2 linked regions of the Streptomyces collinus genome follow. The protein of the gene in region 2 interacts with the protein of the main gene of each other region in a pairwise test. Links are inferred from orthologs where the notes say so. Each region holds a gene or a part of one and is shown on either strand. Other genes may lie near its edges.

What was found.
Region 1: the proteins of rlmN (region 2) and ftsZ interact in binary tests that used the Escherichia coli proteins (3 or more experiments, as listed by UniProt). The link is inferred for Streptomyces collinus from one-to-one orthologs.

Annotation. Positions count from the first base shown.
Region 1 is NZ_CP133771.1:2,307,170-2,317,309, reverse strand. What follows is about bases 3,837-6,733. They hold ftsZ (cell division protein FtsZ), read left to right. Parts: upstream 3,837-4,636; coding sequence 4,637-5,830; downstream 5,831-6,733. Other genes in these bases: RFN52_RS10385 (YggS family pyridoxal phosphate-dependent enzyme), read left to right, coding at 6,579-6,733; pgeF (peptidoglycan editing factor PgeF), read left to right, coding at 5,841-6,572; RFN52_RS10400 (cell division protein FtsQ/DivIB), read left to right, coding at 3,837-4,348. Outside these bases: murD (UDP-N-acetylmuramoyl-L-alanine--D-glutamate ligase), read left to right, coding at 1-923; putative lipid II flippase FtsW, read left to right, coding at 1,059-2,423; murG (undecaprenyldiphospho-muramoylpentapeptide beta-N-acetylglucosaminyltransferase), read left to right, coding at 2,430-3,527; more of RFN52_RS10400, read left to right, coding at 3,554-3,836; more of RFN52_RS10385, read left to right, coding at 6,734-7,298; RFN52_RS10380 (cell division protein SepF), read left to right, coding at 7,428-8,069; RFN52_RS10375 (YggT family protein), read left to right, coding at 8,130-8,414; RFN52_RS10370 (DivIVA domain-containing protein), read left to right, coding at 8,471-9,595; ileS (isoleucine--tRNA ligase), read right to left, coding at 9,771-10,140. UniProt on the Escherichia coli protein: Essential cell division protein that forms a contractile ring structure (Z ring) at the future cell division site. The regulation of the ring assembly controls the timing and the location of cell division.
Region 2 is NZ_CP133771.1:6,345,188-6,355,261, reverse strand. The notes cover bases 4,480-7,310. They hold rlmN (dual-specificity RNA methyltransferase RlmN), read right to left. Parts: upstream 6,533-7,310; coding sequence 5,426-6,532; downstream 4,480-5,425. Other genes in these bases: RFN52_RS29110 (thiamine ABC transporter substrate-binding protein), read right to left, coding at 4,480-5,170. Also shown: RFN52_RS29130 (LAETG motif-containing sortase-dependent surface protein), read left to right, coding at 1-593; RFN52_RS29125 (maleylpyruvate isomerase family mycothiol-dependent enzyme), read right to left, coding at 655-1,449; RFN52_RS29120 (ABC transporter ATP-binding protein), read right to left, coding at 1,474-2,493; RFN52_RS29115 (ABC transporter permease), read right to left, coding at 2,493-4,157; more of RFN52_RS29110, read right to left, coding at 4,133-4,479; RFN52_RS29100 (hypothetical protein), read left to right, coding at 7,487-7,888; RFN52_RS29095 (DUF7660 family protein), read right to left, coding at 8,095-8,664; RFN52_RS29090 (DoxX family protein), read right to left, coding at 8,904-9,290; RFN52_RS29085 (carboxymuconolactone decarboxylase family protein), read left to right, coding at 9,467-9,940.

The sequences.
Region 1 (10,140 bases), 4.0 Mb from region 2 along the record:
TCTCCAGCTACCAGCTGCACTGGGCGCCCTCCCTGCGCGCCCACTCGGCGGCCGTGCTGAACCTCGCCCCCGACCACCTCGACTGGCACGGCTCCATGGAGGCGTACGCCGCCGACAAGGGCCGTATCTACGAGGGCAATCGCGTCGCCTGCGTCTACAACGCGGACGCCACCGACAAGCCGTCCACCGAGGACCTGGTCCGCGAGGCCGACGTCGAGGAGGGCTGCCGCGCCGTCGGCTTCACCCTCGGCACCCCGGGCCCGTCCCAACTCGGCGTCGTGGAAGGCCTCCTGGTCGACCGCGCCTTCGTCGAGGACCGGCACAAGAACGCCCAGGAGCTCGCCGAGGTCGGCGACGTCAACCCGCCGGCCCCGCACAACATCGCCAACGCCCTCGCCGCGGCGGCCCTCGCCCGCGCCTACGGCGTGCCCGCCAGGGCCGTGCGGGACGGCCTGCGGGCCTTCACCCCGGACGCCCACCGCATCGCGCACGTGGCCGACGTGGACGGGGTCGCCTACGTCGACGACTCCAAGGCCACCAACACGCATGCCGCGGAAGCCTCGTTGGCGGCCTACGAGCCGATCGTGTGGATCGCGGGCGGCCTCGCGAAGGGCGCGACCTTCGACGAACTGGTCGCCAAGTCGGCGAAGCGGCTGCGGGGCGCCGTACTGATCGGCGCGGACCGCGCGCTCATCCGGGATGCCCTCGCGCGACACGCCCCACAGGTACCCGTCGTCGACCTCGACCGGAACGACACTGGGGCGATGCGCGCGGCGGTCCGGGAGGCGCGGAAACTCGCTCACGCGGGCGACACGGTGCTGCTGGCTCCGGCCTGTGCCTCCATGGACATGTTCGCCAACTACAACAAGCGCGGGGACGCTTTCGCGGACGCCGTCCGTGAGCTCGGCTCCGCCGACGGCTGACCCGGGTCCGCCTCGCCCGGCGGCGGTGCCGGGTGTACCTGGGAGGGACGCGTGACACGGATGTGGCTGGTGCCCGAGCGGCCAGGGGGCGTGCACCGCGCAACGCTCCCCTCCGGCACGGCGGGGTGAGCCGCGATGCCCACCAGCCGCACCGGACGGCCTCCGACCCCACGCGCCCCCAAGCGCCCCGCCGCGCCCCGGCTCGCGCGGGAGAACCGCGTCCTGAGCCTCTACGCCCGCGCACGCAGGGGCTGGGACCGGCCGCTGACCGCCTACTACCTGATCCTCGGCGGCAGTCTGCTGATCACCGTGCTGGGCCTGGTGATGGTCTACTCGGCCTCCCAGATCACCGCGCTGCAGATGTCGCTGCCCGGTTCGTACTTCTTCCGCAAGCAGTTGCTCGCGGCGGGGATCGGCACCGGTCTGCTGCTCGCGGCCTCGCGGATGCCGGTGAGACTGCACCGGGCGCTCGCCTACCCCATCCTCGCGGGCGCCGTCTTCCTCATGATCCTGGTGCAGATCCCGGGGATAGGGGTGTCGGTCAACGGCAACCAGAACTGGATCTCCCTCGGCGGCTCCTTCCAGATCCAGCCCAGTGAGTTCGGCAAGCTCGCCCTCGTGCTGTGGGGCGCCGACCTGCTCGCCCGCAAGCAGGACAGGAAGCTGCTGACCCAGTGGAAGCACATGCTCGTGCCGCTGGTGCCGGCCGCGTTCATGCTGCTCGGCCTGATCATGATCGGCGGCGACATGGGCACCGCGATCATCCTCACGGCCATCCTGTTCGGCCTGCTCTGGCTGGCAGGCGCCCCTACGCGGCTGTTCGCCGGGGTGCTGTCGATCGCCGCCGTCCTCGGCCTGATCCTCATCAAGACCAGCCCCAACCGCATGGCCCGGCTGCAGTGCCTGGGCGCCACCGAACCCCAGTCGGGGCCCGTCGACTGCTGGCAGGCCGTGCACGGGATCTATGCCCTCGCCTCCGGCGGAATCTTCGGTTCCGGGCTGGGTGCGAGTGTGGAGAAATGGGGCCAACTCCCCGAAGCCCACACCGACTTCATCTTCGCCGTCACCGGTGAGGAACTGGGCCTGGCGGGGACGCTGTCGGTACTCGCCCTCTTCGCGGCTCTAGGCTATGCGGGTATCCGCGTGGCCGGACGCACGGAGGACCCCTTCGTGAGGTATGCCGCGGGAGGCGTGACCACCTGGATCACGGCCCAGGCCGTGATCAACATCGGTGCGGTGCTCGGTCTGCTGCCGATCGCCGGAGTCCCCCTCCCGCTGTTCTCCTACGGGGGATCCGCCCTGTTGCCGACCATGTTCGCCATCGGGTTGCTGATCGCCTTCGCGCGTGAGGACCCCGCTGCGCGGATGGCGCTTGCGATGCGGCAACCCCGCTTTGGTAGAAAGCGGGGGGCGGGGGGCACCGGTTCCGGTCGGAGTCCCCGGAGATGGAACACGATGCGACGGCGTGCCTCGGCGGCGCGCTCGTCCGGAGAGCGGTGAATTTCGGTGCATGTCGTACTCGCCGGCGGAGGAACCGCGGGCCACATCGAGCCCGCGCTCGCCCTCGCGGACGCCCTGCGCAGGCAGGACCCGAGCGTGGGCATCACGGCCCTGGGCACGGAGCGCGGCCTGGAGACCCGTCTCGTACCCGAGCGCGGGTACGAACTCGCGCTGATCCCCGCCGTTCCGCTGCCGCGCAAGCCCACCCCCGAACTGATCACCGTCCCGGGCCGGCTGCGCGGCACGATCAAGGCGACCGAGCAGATCCTGGAGCGCACCAGGGCCGACGCCGTGGTCGGCTTCGGCGGCTACGTCGCCCTGCCCGGCTACCTCGCGGCCAAGCGCCTGGGCGTGCCGATCGTGATCCACGAGGCCAACGCCCGCCCGGGCCTGGCCAACAAGATCGGCTCGCGGTACGCCAGCCAGGTCGCCGTCTCCACGCCCGACAGCAAGCTGCGGGGAGCCCGCTACATCGGCATCCCACTGCGCCGCTCCATCGCCACGCTCGACCGGGCCGCCGTACGCCCCGAGGCCCGGGCCGCGTTCGGGCTCGACCCGAACCTGCCCACGCTGCTGGTCACCGGCGGCTCGCAGGGCGCCCGCCGCCTCAACGAGGTCGTCCAGCAGGTCGCGCCCTGGCTCCAGCAGGCCGGGATCCAGATCCTGCACGCGGTCGGCCCGAAGAACGAGCTGCCGCAGGTCCACCAGATGCCGGGAATGCCCCCCTACATCCCGGTAAGTTATCTGGACCGGATGGACCTCGCGTACGCCGCGGCCGACATGATGCTCTGCCGTGCGGGCGCGATGACCGTCGCCGAACTCTCCGCCGTCGGGCTCCCGGCCGCCTATGTCCCGCTGCCCATCGGCAACGGCGAACAGCGGCTCAATGCCCAGCCGGTGGTCAAGGCCGGCGGCGGACTGCTGGTCGACGACGCGGAGCTGACCCCCGAGTGGGTCCAGCAGAACGTCCTGCCCGTGCTCGCCGACCCGCACCGGCTGTACCAGATGTCCCGCAGTGCCGCCGAGTTCGGCCGCCGGGACGCCGACGAGCTGCTCGTCGGCATGGTGTACGAGGCGATCGCCGCCAGTCGTGCACACCGATAGGACTGTATGACGGAAGGCAGGGGAGCGTGGCCGGATCGACCACCGCCGAACGCGGTGAACGCCAGCAGGAGTCGTCCGGCCCGCCGCCCCGCCTGCGGTCGAGGCGGGCCAGGCTCCGCGCGATCGTCCTCCTGGGCCTCGCCCTGGTCTTCCTCGGCATCCCGACGGTCTGGCTCTTCTACGGCTCCGACTGGCTGCGCGCCGAGCAGGTCTCCGTGTCCGGCACCCGGGTTCTGACGCCCGCTCAGGTCGAGTCCGCCGCGGAGGTTCCACTCGGGAAGCCGCTGATTTCCGTCGACACCGGTGCGATCGAGACACGATTGCGCCGGAAATTGCCCCGAATCGACGCGGTTGACGTGGTCCGTTCCTGGCCTCATGGAATCGACCTGAAAGTGGTGGAGCGGACTCCGGTTCTGATTGTCCACAAGGGTGAAAAGTTCGTCGAAGTGGACGATGAAGGTGTCCGCTTCGCCACGGTTTCTGAAGCCCCGAAAGGCGTCCCCGCGCTGGAATTGACGCTCTCCCGGTCCAGCTCCGCCGCCGCGAGCCTGCGCCGCTTCGGCGAGTCCCGGCTGGTGCGCGAGGCGGTCCGTGTCGCCCGCGCGGTTCCGGCCGCCGTCGCGCGCGAGACACGGACCGTCAAGGTCCGTTCCTACGACGACATCTCGCTGGAGTTGAGGGACGGCCGCACGGTCGTCTGGGGGAGCAGCGAGAAGGGCGCCGCGAAGGCCCGTACCCTCACCGCCCTGATGAAAGCAACGCCCGATGCGGGGTACTTCGACGTGAGTGTGCCCACCGCCCCGGCGTCATCGCGGAGTTGACGCACATCAGCGCAGGCCAGCACCCTGGTTGGGCAGTGCTACGGCTGATCACATAGGGTGAAAAGAAAAACGGGAGGTTCGGCGTGTTCGTTGAACGTGCGCCACTTGTCGACTTAGTGTCCTGTTCAGAAGACTCCAAGGAACAGACACACTGGTAACCCTAAACTTCAGGGTTAGGGTTCGGGTCGGCGATACGGACCGTCCCATTCGGCATCAGTCGTCGGGTCGCGGGGCGCAAGGCGTCACGCTGATCCGTCGACACGTAACTCGAGGCGAGAGGCCTTCGACGTGGCAGCACCGCAGAACTACCTCGCAGTCATCAAAGTCATCGGTGTCGGCGGCGGTGGTGTCAATGCCATCAACCGGATGATCGAGGTCGGTCTCAAGGGCGTCGAGTTCATCGCCATCAACACCGACGCGCAAGCTCTGTTGATGAGCGACGCCGACGTCAAGCTGGACGTCGGCCGTGAACTCACCCGCGGACTCGGCGCCGGAGCCAACCCGGCCGTCGGCCGCAAGGCCGCCGAGGACCACCGTGAGGAGATCGAGGAGGTCCTCAAGGGGGCCGACATGGTCTTCGTGACAGCCGGTGAAGGCGGCGGCACCGGCACCGGCGGCGCGCCCGTCGTGGCCAACATCGCCCGCTCGCTCGGTGCCCTCACCATCGGTGTGGTCACGCGTCCGTTCACCTTCGAGGGACGGCGCCGCGCGAACCAGGCCGAGGACGGCATCGCCGAACTCCGCGAAGAGGTCGACACCCTCATCGTCATCCCGAACGACCGGCTGCTGTCCATCTCGGACCGCCAGGTCTCGGTGCTGGACGCCTTCAAGTCGGCCGACCAGGTCCTGCTCTCCGGTGTCCAGGGCATCACCGACCTCATCACCACCCCGGGCCTCATCAACCTCGACTTCGCCGACGTCAAGTCGGTCATGTCCGAGGCCGGCTCGGCCCTGATGGGCATCGGCTCGGCCCGCGGCGACGACCGCGCGGTGGCCGCCGCCGAGATGGCGATCTCCTCGCCGCTGCTGGAGGCGTCCATCGACGGCGCCCGCGGTGTCCTGCTCTCCATCTCCGGCGGCTCCGACCTCGGTCTGTTCGAGATCAACGAGGCCGCCCAGCTGGTGAGCGAGGCCGCGCACCCCGAAGCCAACATCATCTTCGGCGCGGTGATCGACGACGCCCTAGGCGACGAGGTCCGGGTCACCGTGATCGCGGCCGGCTTCGACGGCGGCCAGCCGCCCGCCAAGCGGGACAACGTCCTCGGCTCCTCCTCGGCCAAGCGCGAGGAGCCGGCCCCGGCGCGGCAGACCGAGAGCCGCCCGTCCTTCGGATCGCTCGGCAGCGTGACCCCGAAGGAGGACCCGGAGCCCGCTCCGGAGCCGGTCAAGGACATCCCGGTCGCGCCGCCGGTCACGCCGGCGCCGCGGACCTACTCGGACAGCGCGGCCGAGGAACTGGACGTACCGGACTTCCTCAAGTGATCCTTCAGTCGTGATAGGACAGCGCGAAAGCGCGAGCGGCGCGCACTTCGGCTTCACCGACCGGTGGGGCGGGGTGAGCGCCGCTCCGTATGAGGAGCTCAACCTCGGCGGAGCGGTCGGCGACGACCCCGACGCCGTACGCACCAACCGGGACCTGGCCGCGGGGTCCCTCGGCATCGAGCCGGACCGGGTCGTCTGGATGAACCAGGTGCACGGCGCCGACGTCGCGGTGGTGGACGGACCGTGGGGATCTTCGGACCCGGTCCCGTCGGTCGACGCGATCGTCACCACGCGCCGGGGGCTCGCCCTCGCCGTGCTCACCGCCGACTGCGTGCCGGTGCTGATGGCCGATCCCGTCGCCGGTGTCGCCGCCGCGGCCCACGCGGGCCGGCCCGGCATGATCGCCGGAGTGGTCCCGGCCGCGCTGCGAGCGATGACGGACCTGGGCGCCGAGCCCTCCCGGATCGTCGCCCGCACCGGGCCCACCGTCTGCGGCCGGTGTTACGAAGTGCCCGAGGCGATGCGCGCCGAGGTGTCCGCCGTCGAGCCGGCGGCGTACGCCGACACGAGTTGGGGCACACCGGCGGTCGACGTGAGCGCCGGAGTGCACGCCCAGCTGGATCGGCTCGGGGTGCGCGACCGGGAGCAGTCGCCGGTGTGCACGCTGGAGTCGCGCGATCACTTCTCGTACCGCCGCGACCGCACCACCGGTCGGCTCGCGGGTTATGTGTGGCTGGACTGATAGGGCATGACGGACCGTAAGGACGAACTCGCCGCGAATCTGGCGAAAGTGGAACGGCGCATCGCCGACGCGTGCGCCACGGCTGGGCGGGCGCGCGACGAGGTGACCCTCATCGTGGTCACCAAGACCTATCCCGCGAGTGATGTGCGGATCCTCGCCGAACTCGGCGTGCGGCACGTCGCCGAGAACCGCGACCAGGACGCGGCCCCCAAGGCCGAGGCCTGCTCGGATCTGCCGCTCACCTGGCACTTCGTGGGTCAACTCCAGACCAACAAGGTGCGATCGGTGGTCGGTTACGCGGATTTCGTGCAGTCCGTCGACCGTTCCAAGCTCGTCACAGCTCTGTCGAAGGAGGCCGTCCGGGCCGGGCGCGATGTGGGGTGTCTGCTTCAGGTGGCACTCGACGCCGATGAGAGCGGCCGGGGCGAGCGGGGCGGGACCGGGCCCGGCGGAATCGGGGAGTTGGCCGATCTCGTTGCCGGGTCCCCGGGTCTGCGGCTCGACGGACTGATGACCGTCGCGCCGCTCACGGGGGAGTACGCGGGACGCGAACAGGAGGCCTTCGAGCGGCTGATGGTTTTGTCGACCGACCTGCGCCGGAGTCATCCGGCTGCCACCATGGTCTCGGCAGGGATGAGTACGGACCTCGAACAGGCCGTGGCGGCCGGAGCGACACATGTGCGCGTCGGCAGCGCGGTACTCGGAGTCCGCCCCAGGCTCGGGTAACGTCGCCAAGAAGTCGGACCACAGCAGAAAATATGGTCATTGCCGCCGAAAGGCGGATTCAAGGACCTCGTGGATCGCGGGCACTTGGCAGTCGTCAGCCGATCCACCACAGAGCGGAGGACTCAGAGCATGGCCGGCGCGATGCGCAAGATGGCGGTCTACCTCGGCCTCGTGGAGGACGATGGGTACGACGGCCGCGGATTCGACCCCGACGACGACTTCGAACCCGAACTGGACCCGGAGCCCGAGCGGGACCACCGACGGCACGAGCCGTCCCACCAGCCGCACGTCTCACATCAGCCCCAAAGGGACGAAGAGGTACGAGTCGTACAGCCGTCCGCGCCCCGCGAACAGGCCGCCCGCTCCGCTTCGCTCCCCGCGGAATCCAGCCGCCCGGCGCGCATCGCGCCCGTGGCATCCATCACACAAGAACGCGCAAGTCTGGAGAAGAACGCACCGGTGATCATGCCCAAGGTCGTGTCCGAACGAGAGCCTTACCGGATCACCACGCTTCACCCACGGACCTACAACGAGGCCCGTACCATCGGGGAACACTTCCGTGAAGGCACCCCGGTGATCATGAATCTGACTGAGATGGATGACACAGATGCAAAGCGACTTGTCGACTTTGCCGCCGGTCTGGTGTTTGGTCTTCACGGCAGTATCGAGCGGGTGACGCAGAAGGTGTTCCTGTTGTCGCCTGCTAACGTCGATGTCACGGCGGAGGACAAGGCCCGCATCGCAGAGGGCGGGTTCTTCAACCAGAGCTGAGACGCACCACCGGAAACAGCAGTACCGAGCAGGGCACAGGGGAGAGGGAAGCAAGAGGTCATGAGCGTGGTTCTGGATGTCGTCTACATCGCGCTGATGTGCTTCCTCATCGTGCTCATCTTCCGGTTGGTCATGGACTATGTCTTCCAGTTCGCCCGCTCATGGCAACCCGGCAAGGCGATGGTGGTCGTTCTGGAGGCCACCTACACTGTCACTGATCCACCGCTCAAGCTTCTGCGGCGGGTCATTCCGCCGCTGCGTCTCGGGGGCGTGGCGCTAGACCTGTCCTTCTTCGTACTGATGATCATCGTCTACATCCTGATCTCGATCGTGAGCCGGCTGTGATGAGCGATGTGACCTACCGTCTTGCCGAATGCCGACGACTACGTTGAGGTGAAGAGATGCCGTTGACCCCCGAGGACGTGCGGAACAAGCAGTTCACGACCGTCCGCCTCCGAGAAGGCTATGACGAGGACGAGGTCGATGCCTTCCTCGATGAGGTCGAAGCCGAACTGACCCGCCTACTCCGTGAGAACGAGGACCTGCGCGCCAAACTGGCCGCGGCCACGCGCGCTGCTGCGCAGAACCAGCAGAACATGCGCAAGCCTCCGGAGCCGCAGCAGGATCAGCAGCAACAGCAGCAGCAGGGTATGCGCGGTCCGGGTGGTCCTGTCCCCGCCGGCATATCGGGCCCGCCGCAGCAGCAGATGGGTGGCCCCATGGGTGGTCCGCCCCAGCTGCCGAGCGGTGCCCCGCAGCTGCCCGCCGGTCCCGGCGGTCAGGGTGGACCCCAGGGTCCCGGTCCGATGGGCCAGGGTCCGGGTCCGATGGGCCAGCCCCCGATGCAGCAGCAGATGGGCGGCCCCATGGGCGGCCCCGGCCCCATGGGCGGCCCGATGGGCGGCCCCGGTCAGGGAGGCCCCGGTGGCGACAGCGCCGCCCGTGTCCTCTCGCTGGCCCAGCAGACCGCCGACCAGGCGATCGCCGAGGCCCGTTCCGAGGCCAACAAGATCGTCGGCGAGGCGCGTTCGCGTGCCGAGGGTCTGGAGCGTGACGCCCGTGCCAAGGCCGACGCCCTGGAGCGGGACGCGCAGGAGAAGCACCGCGTCGCGATGGGCTCCCTGGAGTCCGCCCGCGCCACGCTGGAGCGCAAGGTCGAGGACCTGCGCGGCTTCGAGCGCGAGTACCGCACGCGCCTGAAGTCGTACCTGGAGTCGCAGCTGCGCCAGCTGGAGACCCAGGCCGACGACTCGCTGGCCCCGCCGCGCACTCCGGCGGCCGCGTCCCTCCCGCCGTCCCCGGCGCCCTCCATGGCTCCGGCCGGCGCGAGCGCCCCGTCCTACGGCGGCGGCAACCCGACGATGGGCGGCGCTCCCGGCCCGGCTGCTCCGTCCTACGGCGGCCAGCAGCAGATGTCGCCGGCGATGACCCAGCCGATGGCGCCGGTACGCCCGCAGGGCCCGTCGCCGATGGGCCAGGCGCCCTCGCCCATGCGGGGCTTCCTGATCGACGAGGATGACAACTGACGGCCTGATGGCCAGTAGTACGGCATAGACGTCGGCAGCGTTCAGGGCGGGGCCCCGGGTATGAACCCGGGGCCCCGCCCTTTTGCCACGCGCGTTCGTGCGTACGCAACGCCGAAGGCCCGGTCCCGCCAAGATCTTTGGCGGGACCGGGCCTTCGGGCTGTTCGGCCTGTGGGTTACGCCTTGCGCAGGCGGAACGTGAGGGTGAGGCCCTCGTCCGTGAACGGGGCGCCGTAGCCGCTGTCCGCCTCGCCCTGGGCGAAGTCGGCCGCCAGCACCTCGTCGGCGATCAGACCGGCGTGGTCGGTCAGGGCCGCCGCCGTCGCCTGGTCCATGGCCGTCCAGCGCAGTGCGATGCGGTCGGCCACGTCGAGGCCGCTGTTCTTGCGGGCCTCCTGGATCAGGCGGATCGCGTCACGGGCCAGGCCCGCACGGCGGAGCTCCTCGGTGATCTCCAGGTCCAGCGCGACCGTCGCGCCCGAGTCGGAGGCCACCGACCAGCCCTCGCGGGGGGTCTCCGTGATGATGACCTCGTCCGGAGCCAGC
Region 2 (10,074 bases):
CGCTCGCCTGCGACATCAGCGAGTTCTCCGCCGAGGCGAAGTGCGACGGTGACAAGGGCGTCATCACCGTCACCGACGTCGACCCCGCCGGCATCCCGGCCACGGTCACCGTGTACCTGCAGAACAACGGCGCCGACGCGAAGAAGGTCGGTACGCAGGTGGTCAAGGGCTCGCGCGAAGGCACCACCATCACCTTCGCCGAGGCCTGGCAGCCGAACGCCGAGTACCGCGTCCACGTCAAGGCCGCTCGTTACGTCGACGAGGACATCAAGCCGAACCTCGTCACCCCGGCCACGGCCTGCCAGAAGGAGGAGGAGCCCCCGGCTTCGACTCCCCCGGCGACGCCGACCCCGTCGGCCTCCCCCTCCAAGCCCGCCGAGGAGAGCGAGAGCCCGGCTCCGGAGCCGTCGGAAAGCCAGAGCAGTTCCCCCGCGGGCAACGTGCCCGCCCCGGCCGGTGACTCCAACCTCGCTGAGACCGGTGCCGACTCCAACACCGGCATCATCGCCGGCATCGCGGCGGCCCTGGTCGTCGTCGGTGGCGGTGCGGTGTTCTTCGGCATGCGCCGTCGCGGGGCGAACAGCGACAGCTGACGCCCGCGGCACACCCATTGATGTGGCCCGTCCCCCGACCGGGGGCGGGCCACGTCCCGTCTCAGAAGGTGGCCCGCTCCAGCCAGAACTCCAGCAACTCCCGCTCGCCCAGGACCTCCAGCTCCTTGGCGTCGAGCGGCAGCCGGCGGTAGAACGCGAGCAGCACGAAGGTGAGCGGCCCGCGCAGCGCGACCGTGGCCTTCTCGTGGCCCCGGCGCCAGCGGACACCGTCCTCGGTGAGCTCGACGACCCACTCGGCGTTCAGGTCCGGCCCGGTGTCGGTGGCGTGCAGATGGATGCTGCTGCCCGGGCCGACCAGCTCCCTCACCACGTCCCGCGGCTCCGTCCGCTGCACGTGCTCCACGATCTGGAGCCATTCGTCGATCGTGTCGGCGGCGACCTCGGGCGCGACGTCGTAGGGCAGCCCGGCGGCGAGGGCGGCGTCGGCGCGGTGCACGGTGATCTCGTGCGTCATCCTGCGGGCCCAGAACCCGGAGCTCTGTATCCCGGCCCAGCCCCACACCTTCGCGTCCGGTCCGGCCTCCCGGAGCGTGGCGACGATCTGCTCGCCCGTCTCCGCCAGCCAGGCGTCCAGTGCGGCGGCGTCACCGACGGCCTCGGGACCGGCCACGCCGGGCACCTGCTCCTCGGGCACCTCCTCCGCGGCCCGGGTCCGCACCATCAGCTCCGCCCAGCGCAGCGCGCCGCCCGTGTGCCGGACGAGTTCCTCCAGCGACCAGTCGGGGCAGGTGGGCACGGTGCCGGACAGGTCTGCCCCGGAGGTCACCACCTGCCGCAACAGGGCGATCTGATGGGCGATTTCGTCGCAGTAGCGGTCGTGCGCGAGTGGCGTCATGCCTCGCACCCTAGGCGGGGACGATCAGCCGAGCACCACGATTTCCGCCGCGTCGAACTCCACGCCCACCTCGTCCCCGACCTCCGGTGCCGCCCGCAGCGCGCACGCCGCCTCCAGGCGCGGTGCGCCCTCGGGCTGGAGGCGCACGGCGACATGCGTGCCCCGGAAGGTACGCGCGGCCACCGTGCAGCGCAGGCCCGAGTCCGCGGGCACCAGGTGCACCCCGGCCGGCCGCACCAGCAGGGTCCGGGTGCCCTGCGGGGCGCCCTCCGGCACCGGCACCTTGCCCCAGGGCGTGTCCGCGGCCTCCGCCCCGACCGTCGCCTCGACCACGTTCTCGAACCCGAGGAAGCGGGCGACGAACGCGTCGGCGGGCCGCTGCCACACCTCAAGAGGCGTACCGGACTGGGCGATCCGCCCATCCCGCATCACCACGACCCGGTCGGCCAGCGCGAAGGCCTCCCCCTGGTCGTGGGTCACGGCGAGCACGGTCGTGCCCAACCGGCCGAACAGCTCCCTCAGTTCGACGACCAGCCGCTCCCGCAGCGACCGGTCGAGCTGTCCGAGCGGCTCGTCCAGCATCAGCAGCCGCGGGCTCGGCGCGAGGGCCCGGGCCAGTGCCACCCGCTGCTGCTCCCCGCCGGACAGCATCGCGACGGCCCGGCGGCCCGCGCCCGGCAGCCCCACCAGGTCCAGCAACTCCCCTACCCGCTCGGCCTGTTGCCGCTTCGGCCCGCCGTGCATCCGCAGCCCGAAGGCGACGTTCCCGGCCACGTCCCGCTGCGGGAACAGCTGGTGGTCCTGGAACATCAGCCCGACACCGCGCCTGTGCGCGGGCACGCCCGCCTGGTCGCGTCCGTCGAGCACCACCTGCCCGGAGTCCAGGGGCTGTAGCCCGGCCACCGCCCGCAGCAGGGTCGACTTGCCGCTGCCGCTGGGCCCGAGCACACACACGATCTCGTGCTCGGCGACCTCCAGATCGACGGCGTCCAGCACCGCCCGCCCGCCGAAGCGGACCGTCGCGGCGTGCAGAGCCAGCAGCATCAGAACTCCCCCGTCCGGTCCGTGCGAAGCCTCTCCAGCACCAGCAGGGCCACGGCGCACACCACCATCAGAATCGTCGAAAGGGCCATCGCCTGGCCGTAGTTGAGGTCACCGGGCCGCCCCAGCAGCCGGGCCACGGCCACCGGCAGCGTCGGGTTGTCGGGCCGTGCGATGAACACCGTCGCGCCGAACTCCCCGAGGGACACGGCGAAGGCGAACCCGGCCGCGATCAGCAGCGCCCGCCGCACCATCGGCAGGTCCACCTCCCGCCACACCCGCCAGGGCGAGGCCCCCAGCACCGAGGCCGCCTCCCGCAACCGGACGTCCACGGCCCGCAGCACGGGCAGCATGGTCCGCACGACGAACGGCACACCCACCAGGGCCTGCGCGAGCGGCACGAGGATCCAGGAGGACCGCAGATCCAGCGGCGGCTCGTCGAGGGAGATCAGAAACCCGAAGCCGACGGTCACAGCGGACACGCCGAGCGGCAGCATCAGCAGCGCGTCGAAGCCGCGCACGAACCGCCCGGCGTCCCGGCGGGTGAGCGCGGCCGCGGCGAGCCCGCCGATCACCACGGCGATGAGCGTGGCGGCGACGGCGTACGACAGGGAGTTGCCGATCGCCTCGATCGGCGGGACCAGGAAGACTCCGCCGTCCTCGCTGGTCAGTGCCCGGTAGTAGCCGAAGCCCGGCGCGCCCAGGGACCGCTGCACCAGCACGGCCGGCGGCAGCACGAGCAGCACGGCGACGGTGACGAGCACCCCGCCCAGCAGCGCCCACTGCCCCGCGCCACGCGGCCGGCGCGCGGTCACGGACGCGTCCACCAGCCGCAGCGCGGTCTCCCGCCGCCGCACGGTCCAGGCGTGCAGGGCGAGGATCGCCCCGACCGCGGCGAACTGGATCAGCGTCAGCACGGCCGCGGTGGACAGGTCGAAGATCTCGGACGTCTGCCGGTAGATCTCCACCTCCAGGGTGGAGAAGGTGGGCCCGCCGAGGATCTGCACGACACCGAAGGAGGTGAAGGTGAACAGGAAGACCATGAGCGCCGCGGCGGCCACGGCCGGGGCGAGGGCGGGGAGCGTCACCTGCCGCCATGCCTTCAGCTGGGACGCCCCGAGCATCCGTGCGGCCTCCTCCTGCCGCGGGTCGAGCTGCGCCCAGAGCCCGCCGACCGTCCGGACGACGACGGCATAGTTGAAGAAGACGTGCGCGAGCAGGATCGCCCACACAGTGGTGTCCAGGCGTACGCCCCACAGGTCGTCGAGCAGCCCGCCCCGCCCGACCAGCGCCAGAAAGGCCGTACCGACGACGACCGTCGGCAGCACGAACGGCACGGTCACGACCGCCCGCAGGACGTGCTTGCCCGGGAAGTCGAAACGCGCGAAGACATACGCGCCGGGAAGCGCGACGATCAGCGTGAGCGCGGTGGAGACCAGCGCCTGCCAGGTGGTGAACCACAGCACGTGCCGGACGTCGGACTGCGCCAGCACCTCCCCGATCCGCCCGAGGTGCCAGGTCCCGTCGGTCTTCAGACCGCGCGCGACGATCGCGGCGACGGGGTAGGCGAAGAAGACCGCGAAGAACGCGACGGGCGCGGCCAGCAGAGCGAACCGCGCCGCCGCGCCCCGCTTGCGCGCGACTACTTCAGTACGAGTGAGGTCCACGACTTGACCCACTGGTCACGGTGGTCAGCGATCTTCGCCGGGGCCATGGTCTCCGGGTCCTTCGCCTGCGGCCCGTACTTCACGAACTCCGGCGGCACCTGGGCGCCCTCGCGCACCGGGTACACGAACATGTTCATCGGCATGTCCTCCTGGAACCTCTCGCTGATGAGGAAGTCGAGGAGGGCCTTGCCGCCCTTGGTGTTCTTGGCGTTGCTGAGCAGCCCCGCGTACTCGACCTGCCGGAAGCAGGTGCCCTCGGCGACCCCGGTCGGGGCGGTGCTCGGCCTCGGGTCTGCGAAGACGACCTCGGCGGGCGGCGAGGAGGCGTACGACACGACGAGCGGCCGGTCGCCCTTGGCCTTCTTCCCGCCGGCCGAGCCGGAGAACTCCTCGTTGTAGGCCTGCTCCCAGCCGTCGACGACCTTCACGCCGTTGGCCTTGAGCTTCTTCCAGTAGCCCTCCCAGCCGTCGTCGCCGTACTGCGCGGCCGTGCCGAGCAGGAAGCCGAGGCCGGGCGAGGAGGCGGAGGCGTTCTCGGTCACCAGCAGGTTCTTGTACTGGGGCTCGACCAGGTCGTCGAAGCTCTTCGGCGGCTCCAGCTTGTGGTCGGCGAAGTACTTCTTGTCGTAGTTGACGCAGATGTCGCCGGTGTCGATGGGGGTGACGCGGTGCTCGTCCCGGTCGACCCGGTAATCGGCCTTGATCCGCTCGGACCCCTTCGCCTCGTACGACTGGAACAGGTCGTTGTCGAGGGCGCGGGACAGCAGGGTGTTGTCGACGCCGAAGAAGACGTCGCCCTGCGGGTTGTCCTTGGTCAGGATGGCCTTGTTCACGGCCTGCCCGGCGTCGCCGTCCTTGAGGACCCGGACCTTGTACCCGGACTGCTTCTCGAAGGCCGCGATGACGTCCTTGGACGCGGCCCACGAGTCGTGGCTGACGAGCGTCACGGTCTTGGAGTCGCCGGACCCCTGGCCGCCGTCGGACGACCCGCACGCGGCGAGCGTGCCGGCCATGCCGAGACCGACGACCGCCGCCGTCAGCCGCTTGGTGTTGTTGCCCACTGGATTCCTCCTGGAGTGACCAGGAGAAGACGCGGCCCCGCCCGGGACTTCCGGGGTCCCGGGCAGGGCGCAACAGCTCGAGTGATGACCGATCTCCCTACCCAGAATGACCTGGGCCAGGTTCGGAGGGTCTGCGGCCGTGTGCCGCACTCTCAGCGCTGTGGCGCTCCCCTGTCGGAATATGCAGATGTTCTTACGGCGGTCAGACTACCGTTCGGTGGCCGCGAGCTGACCACACGCCCCGTCGATCTCCTGACCACGGGTGTCCCGGATCGTCACCGGCACACCATGAGCGGCGATCGCCTCCACGAACGCCTTCTCGTCCTCGGGCCGGGAGGCGGTCCACTTGGAACCGGGCGTCGGGTTCAGCGGGATCAGGTTCACGTGCACGGGCTTGCCCTTGAGCAGCCGCCCGAGCCGGTCGCCCCGCCACGCCTGGTCGTTGATGTCCCGGATCAGCGCGTACTCGATGGACAGCCGGCGCCCGGACTTGGCGCTGTACTCGAAGCCGGCGTCCAGCACCTCCCGGACCTTCCAGCGGGTGTTCACCGGCACGAGGGTGTCGCGCAGCTCGTCGTCGGGGGCGTGCAGCGAGATGGCGAGGCGGCACTTGAAGCCCTCGTCGGCGAACCGGTGGATGGCCGGGACGAGACCGACGGTGGAGACGGTGATGCCGCGCTGGGACAGGCCGAGGCCGTCGGGTTCGGGGTCGGTGAGCCGGCGGATGGATCCGATGACCCGGTTGTAGTTGGCGAGCGGCTCGCCCATGCCCATGAAGACGATGTTGCTGAGCCGCGCGGGCCCGCCAGGGACCTCCCCGTCGCGCAGGGCCCGCATCCCGTCCACGATCTGGTGGACGATCTCGGCGGTGGACAGATTCCGGTCGAGCCCCGCCTGCCCGGTCGCACAGAACGGGCAGTTCATCCCGCACCCGGCCTGGGAGCTGATGCACATGGTCACCCGGTCCGGGTAGCGCATCAGGACGGACTCGACGAGCGTCCCGTCGAACAGCCGCCACAGCGTCTTGCGGGTGGTGCCCTGGTCGGTCGACAGATGCCGCACGACGGTCATCAGCTCGGGCAGCAGCGCCTCCTGCAGCCGCCCCCGGGCACCGGCCGGAATATCGGTCCACTGCTCCGGATCATGCGCGTACCGCGCGAAGTAGTGCTGCGAGAGCTGCTTGGCACGAAACGGCTTCTCCCCGACAGCGGCAACGGCCTCCTTGCGCTCGGCAGGAGTGAGATCGGCAAGATGCCGCGGCGGCTTCTTGGCTCCGCGGGGGGCGACGAAAGTGAGTTCTCCGGGCTTCGGCATAACCCTCCCAGTGTCGCAGATCAACTCGGCGGGCCCAGGCCAGAGCTGGGTGGGGACGGTCACCCGTGATCGCCGTCTGTCGTCGTTGGTCGGCCTCGCACGGCCCAGCGACGACCCAGGGGGCTCGGCGGTCGCGATCGCTGCCTTGTAAGCCTGGCGGCGTGAGGCGGGATACGTGGTTCGTTGCGGCAGCGGTGAGTCACCCCTGCGACTGGCGGCCCACGCCATGGTTGACCGCTGGATATGGCATGACCGGCGCCGACAGCGCATAGGCACTTGGTGCCATATTCGCAAACAAGCCACAACGTCAGCAAGCCGCAGATAGGATCTGAGTCCGCTATCGGCGAGGGAGTGCCGCTTGATTCTGCGCGAATTCTTGTACGTAGACACCGATAAGGTCCGGGCCATGCTCGCTCAGCTCGACGGCGGAGTGCCGGAAGAGGAACGAGAAACAAGCAGTCAGAAAAAGCGATACACGATAGGCCCGAGGAGCGTTGCTCAGCACTTGTAAGTCGCCGGAAATGAGCGCTACACGCAAAAATCTCTCGGCGACGCCATCTTCCCCACATTGGAATCGGCGTTGGAGTCGGAAGGCCTGCTCCGAGATATTTCAGAGGAGGCAGCAGATCCTTCCCAGTGGGATTCAGGGGACTTGGAGCGAATCGCACCGCCCGGTTCACTCGTGCGCATCACAGCAATGGGGTCACTCTTTGACACTCGGTACGCTGCTAGCGTTTTCTCAGCGTATGCTTCGGTCGCCCTCGGGCTACAGGGCATCGGGGGCGACCTCGCGGATGCACCTAAGAAGACTCCGCAAGGTAAGGGGAAGTCGGGACACCAGGGGCCTCGACCCAGGCCTGGCCAGGTGCAGCCGGAACGACAGCTAGAAGACGCCATCGTAGACTTCCAAGGCCCTGGCGGTTAGACGGCAATTCTCTCCGCTCGATTATCCGCATGGCCAGAGGAATCTTTGCGCCTGGACTACATATCAACCTCTCCCCGGTTGATTCGGGGAACGTGTTGATCGGGTCTCGGTTGCAAGAAGGGCGGCAGTATCTGGACACCGAGGCGGACATCCTCTTCGCGCGGTACGGAACGGAGCCACAAGAATGGACCCTTGTCGGTAGCGTGGGGAGCTACGCCCCCAAAGATACGACAGTTCCGGATTTCAATTTCTTCAACCCCGACGGGGCCGTAGATAGAGGGAAGTTCGCAGACAGCATCAATGGACTCATGAAGCATTTGGGAGGCATGGGATTTATCGACCTGCCCCAGCATCCCGGATTTTCGCTGATCCCTTTCGCTGTTTACCGTACAATTCCACGCAGTTCCAGCATCGTCGCTCTGCGCGAGTAACAGGCCGGCGGAGCGGCTTTGGGCTGGAGTTTCCATGGCTGAGTCAAGCGTCACCACCAGGTCCTGGAGCACCTGTTGGAAGATCGCGTACGCGGCCCCGGCCTGACCTGACGTAACGCTGACCTGCGGGTTCTCGGACCGTTCGCCGAAACCCCCCGCTGTTCCCCGTTGGCCGCTTCCTCATCGGGCACGCAAGGGGCACGGCGTCACTCGTAGAACCGCGCTGCGCTGAGGGCCCGTGCCATGAACGCCCAGTCGCCCTCAGGCGGGAGCTCCTGGCCGTGGTTCGCGTACCACCCTGGGGCATCGGCCACCCACGCTTCCAGAGCCTCCAGGAAGCTGCCCAGCGTCCCGTTCTCCCATTGGTCGCCGCTCGCTTCATAGTCCTGCCGAAGACGCCTCAGAAAGCCGCTTAGGGCTTCGCGGTCGCCAAGGCGCTCGTTAGGCTCCAGTGGGAGGGGCTCGCGCTCGTCTCCCCAGTCATCGAGTCTGAGCCTGACTTGGAAGTTGCGCTCCGCGTGATCGACCACGCTCCCACTGATAGCGAACCCCAGCGGGGGAGGGACGGTTCCGGGCGGTGAACCGAAGATCTCCGCCAGGCCCACCGCGTCGGGCACCCCGTCGATCTCTACGAACACGCCGAATGGCTGTCGGCCGATGACCTTGCCGGTCACGGCGGCGCCCACTGGCAGTGCGGTCACGGTTGCCGGCCAGGCCCGTCGTATGTCCTCGGGCGTCGGATCCCCCACACCGTTCGGCCACGTGTACTCCGTCATGCGCGCGTCCCCCGGTCATCGCGTACTTGGACCTCTGGCCTCATCCTTATCAGGTCGATCACAGGGGGCCGTCGACGTCGGTCAACCCAGCTTGCGCCTAAGAGCTGTCCCGTAAGTGATCTTGATTGCGATATCTCGGGTCGTGGCTGGCGTGAATACGGCAGCGGAGCCGTGCTGGAGTCCGTTCACCGGGGTGAGCCTGCGCGCCTTCGGCGACCGGTTCACGCCGACCTGGGTGGTCAGCCGGTGAAGGACTCGGGGCCGAAGCGGCCCCACGCCAGGAAGAGGGCTAGGGCGAGGTAGATCAGATCGCCCGCGATCGTCACTCTCTCGCCACGGCCAAGGCGCATGGTCAGCGCGCCGGCGAACAGCAGTACCAGTCCGGTTGCGGCCAGCGGCACCAGAACCGGCGCGATGTCGAGTGCGGCGGGCAGTATCAGGCCCGCCGCGGCCAGGAGCTCGACGGCGCCGATGGCCTTGAGGGCACCGGGGCTGAAGTCCTCGACCCATCGGGTGGCAGTGCCGCCCAAGGCGGCCAGCTTCTCCTTGGGCACGAACATCTTGGAGCTGCCGGTCAGGCAGACGGCGGCCATCAGTCCGGCGACCATCCAGAGTGCGAGGTTCATCATCAGCTCCTTGATCGAGGATTGCCTGCTTCCTCTGGGACGAGACAGCGCCCCCGCCTGTGACATCTCCGAACATCCGAGCTCGGGGAGACGTGGATCACATGCCTCCGTGTCACAGGGCGTCGGGCTGTCTCGTCCCAGGGGGTGTAGCCACCACGAGCACGGAGGAGAACGCAATGGACGCGCGACTGAACTACTTCGCCAGCCCGACCGCCGCCAAGGCCCTCAAGCACCTCATGTCGGCGGGCAAGACGCTCAAGGAGTCGCCGCTGCCGACCGCGACACAGGAGCTCGTGGCCCTGCGCGTGAGCCAGATCAACGGCTGCGCCGTCTGCATCGACATGCACACCAAGGAGGCCGCCGCGGCAGGCGAGACACCGGTGCGGCTGAATCTGGTGACGGCCTGGCGGGAGGCAACCGTCTTCACCGAGGCCGAGCGTGCCGCGCTGGAGCTGGCGGAGCAGGGGACCCGGGTCGCGGACGCGGCCGGCGGAGTCAGCGACGACGTTTGGGCACGTGCCGCGAAGCACTACGACGAGGAACAGCTCACCGCCCTGGTAGTCCTGGTCTGCTTCATGAACACGGCGAACCGGCTGAACATCATCGCCCAACAGCCGGCCGGCGACTACGAGATCGGGCAGTTCCACTGAACGGCTGTCGATGACCCGCCCGGGGCACTGTCACAGGCCCCGGGCACGGGGCGTTGCACAGCACCGCCGACGGACCACAAGATCACCAGAACGTGCCCGTGCCGCGAAATACGACCGGGTGGGACCTCAAGGAG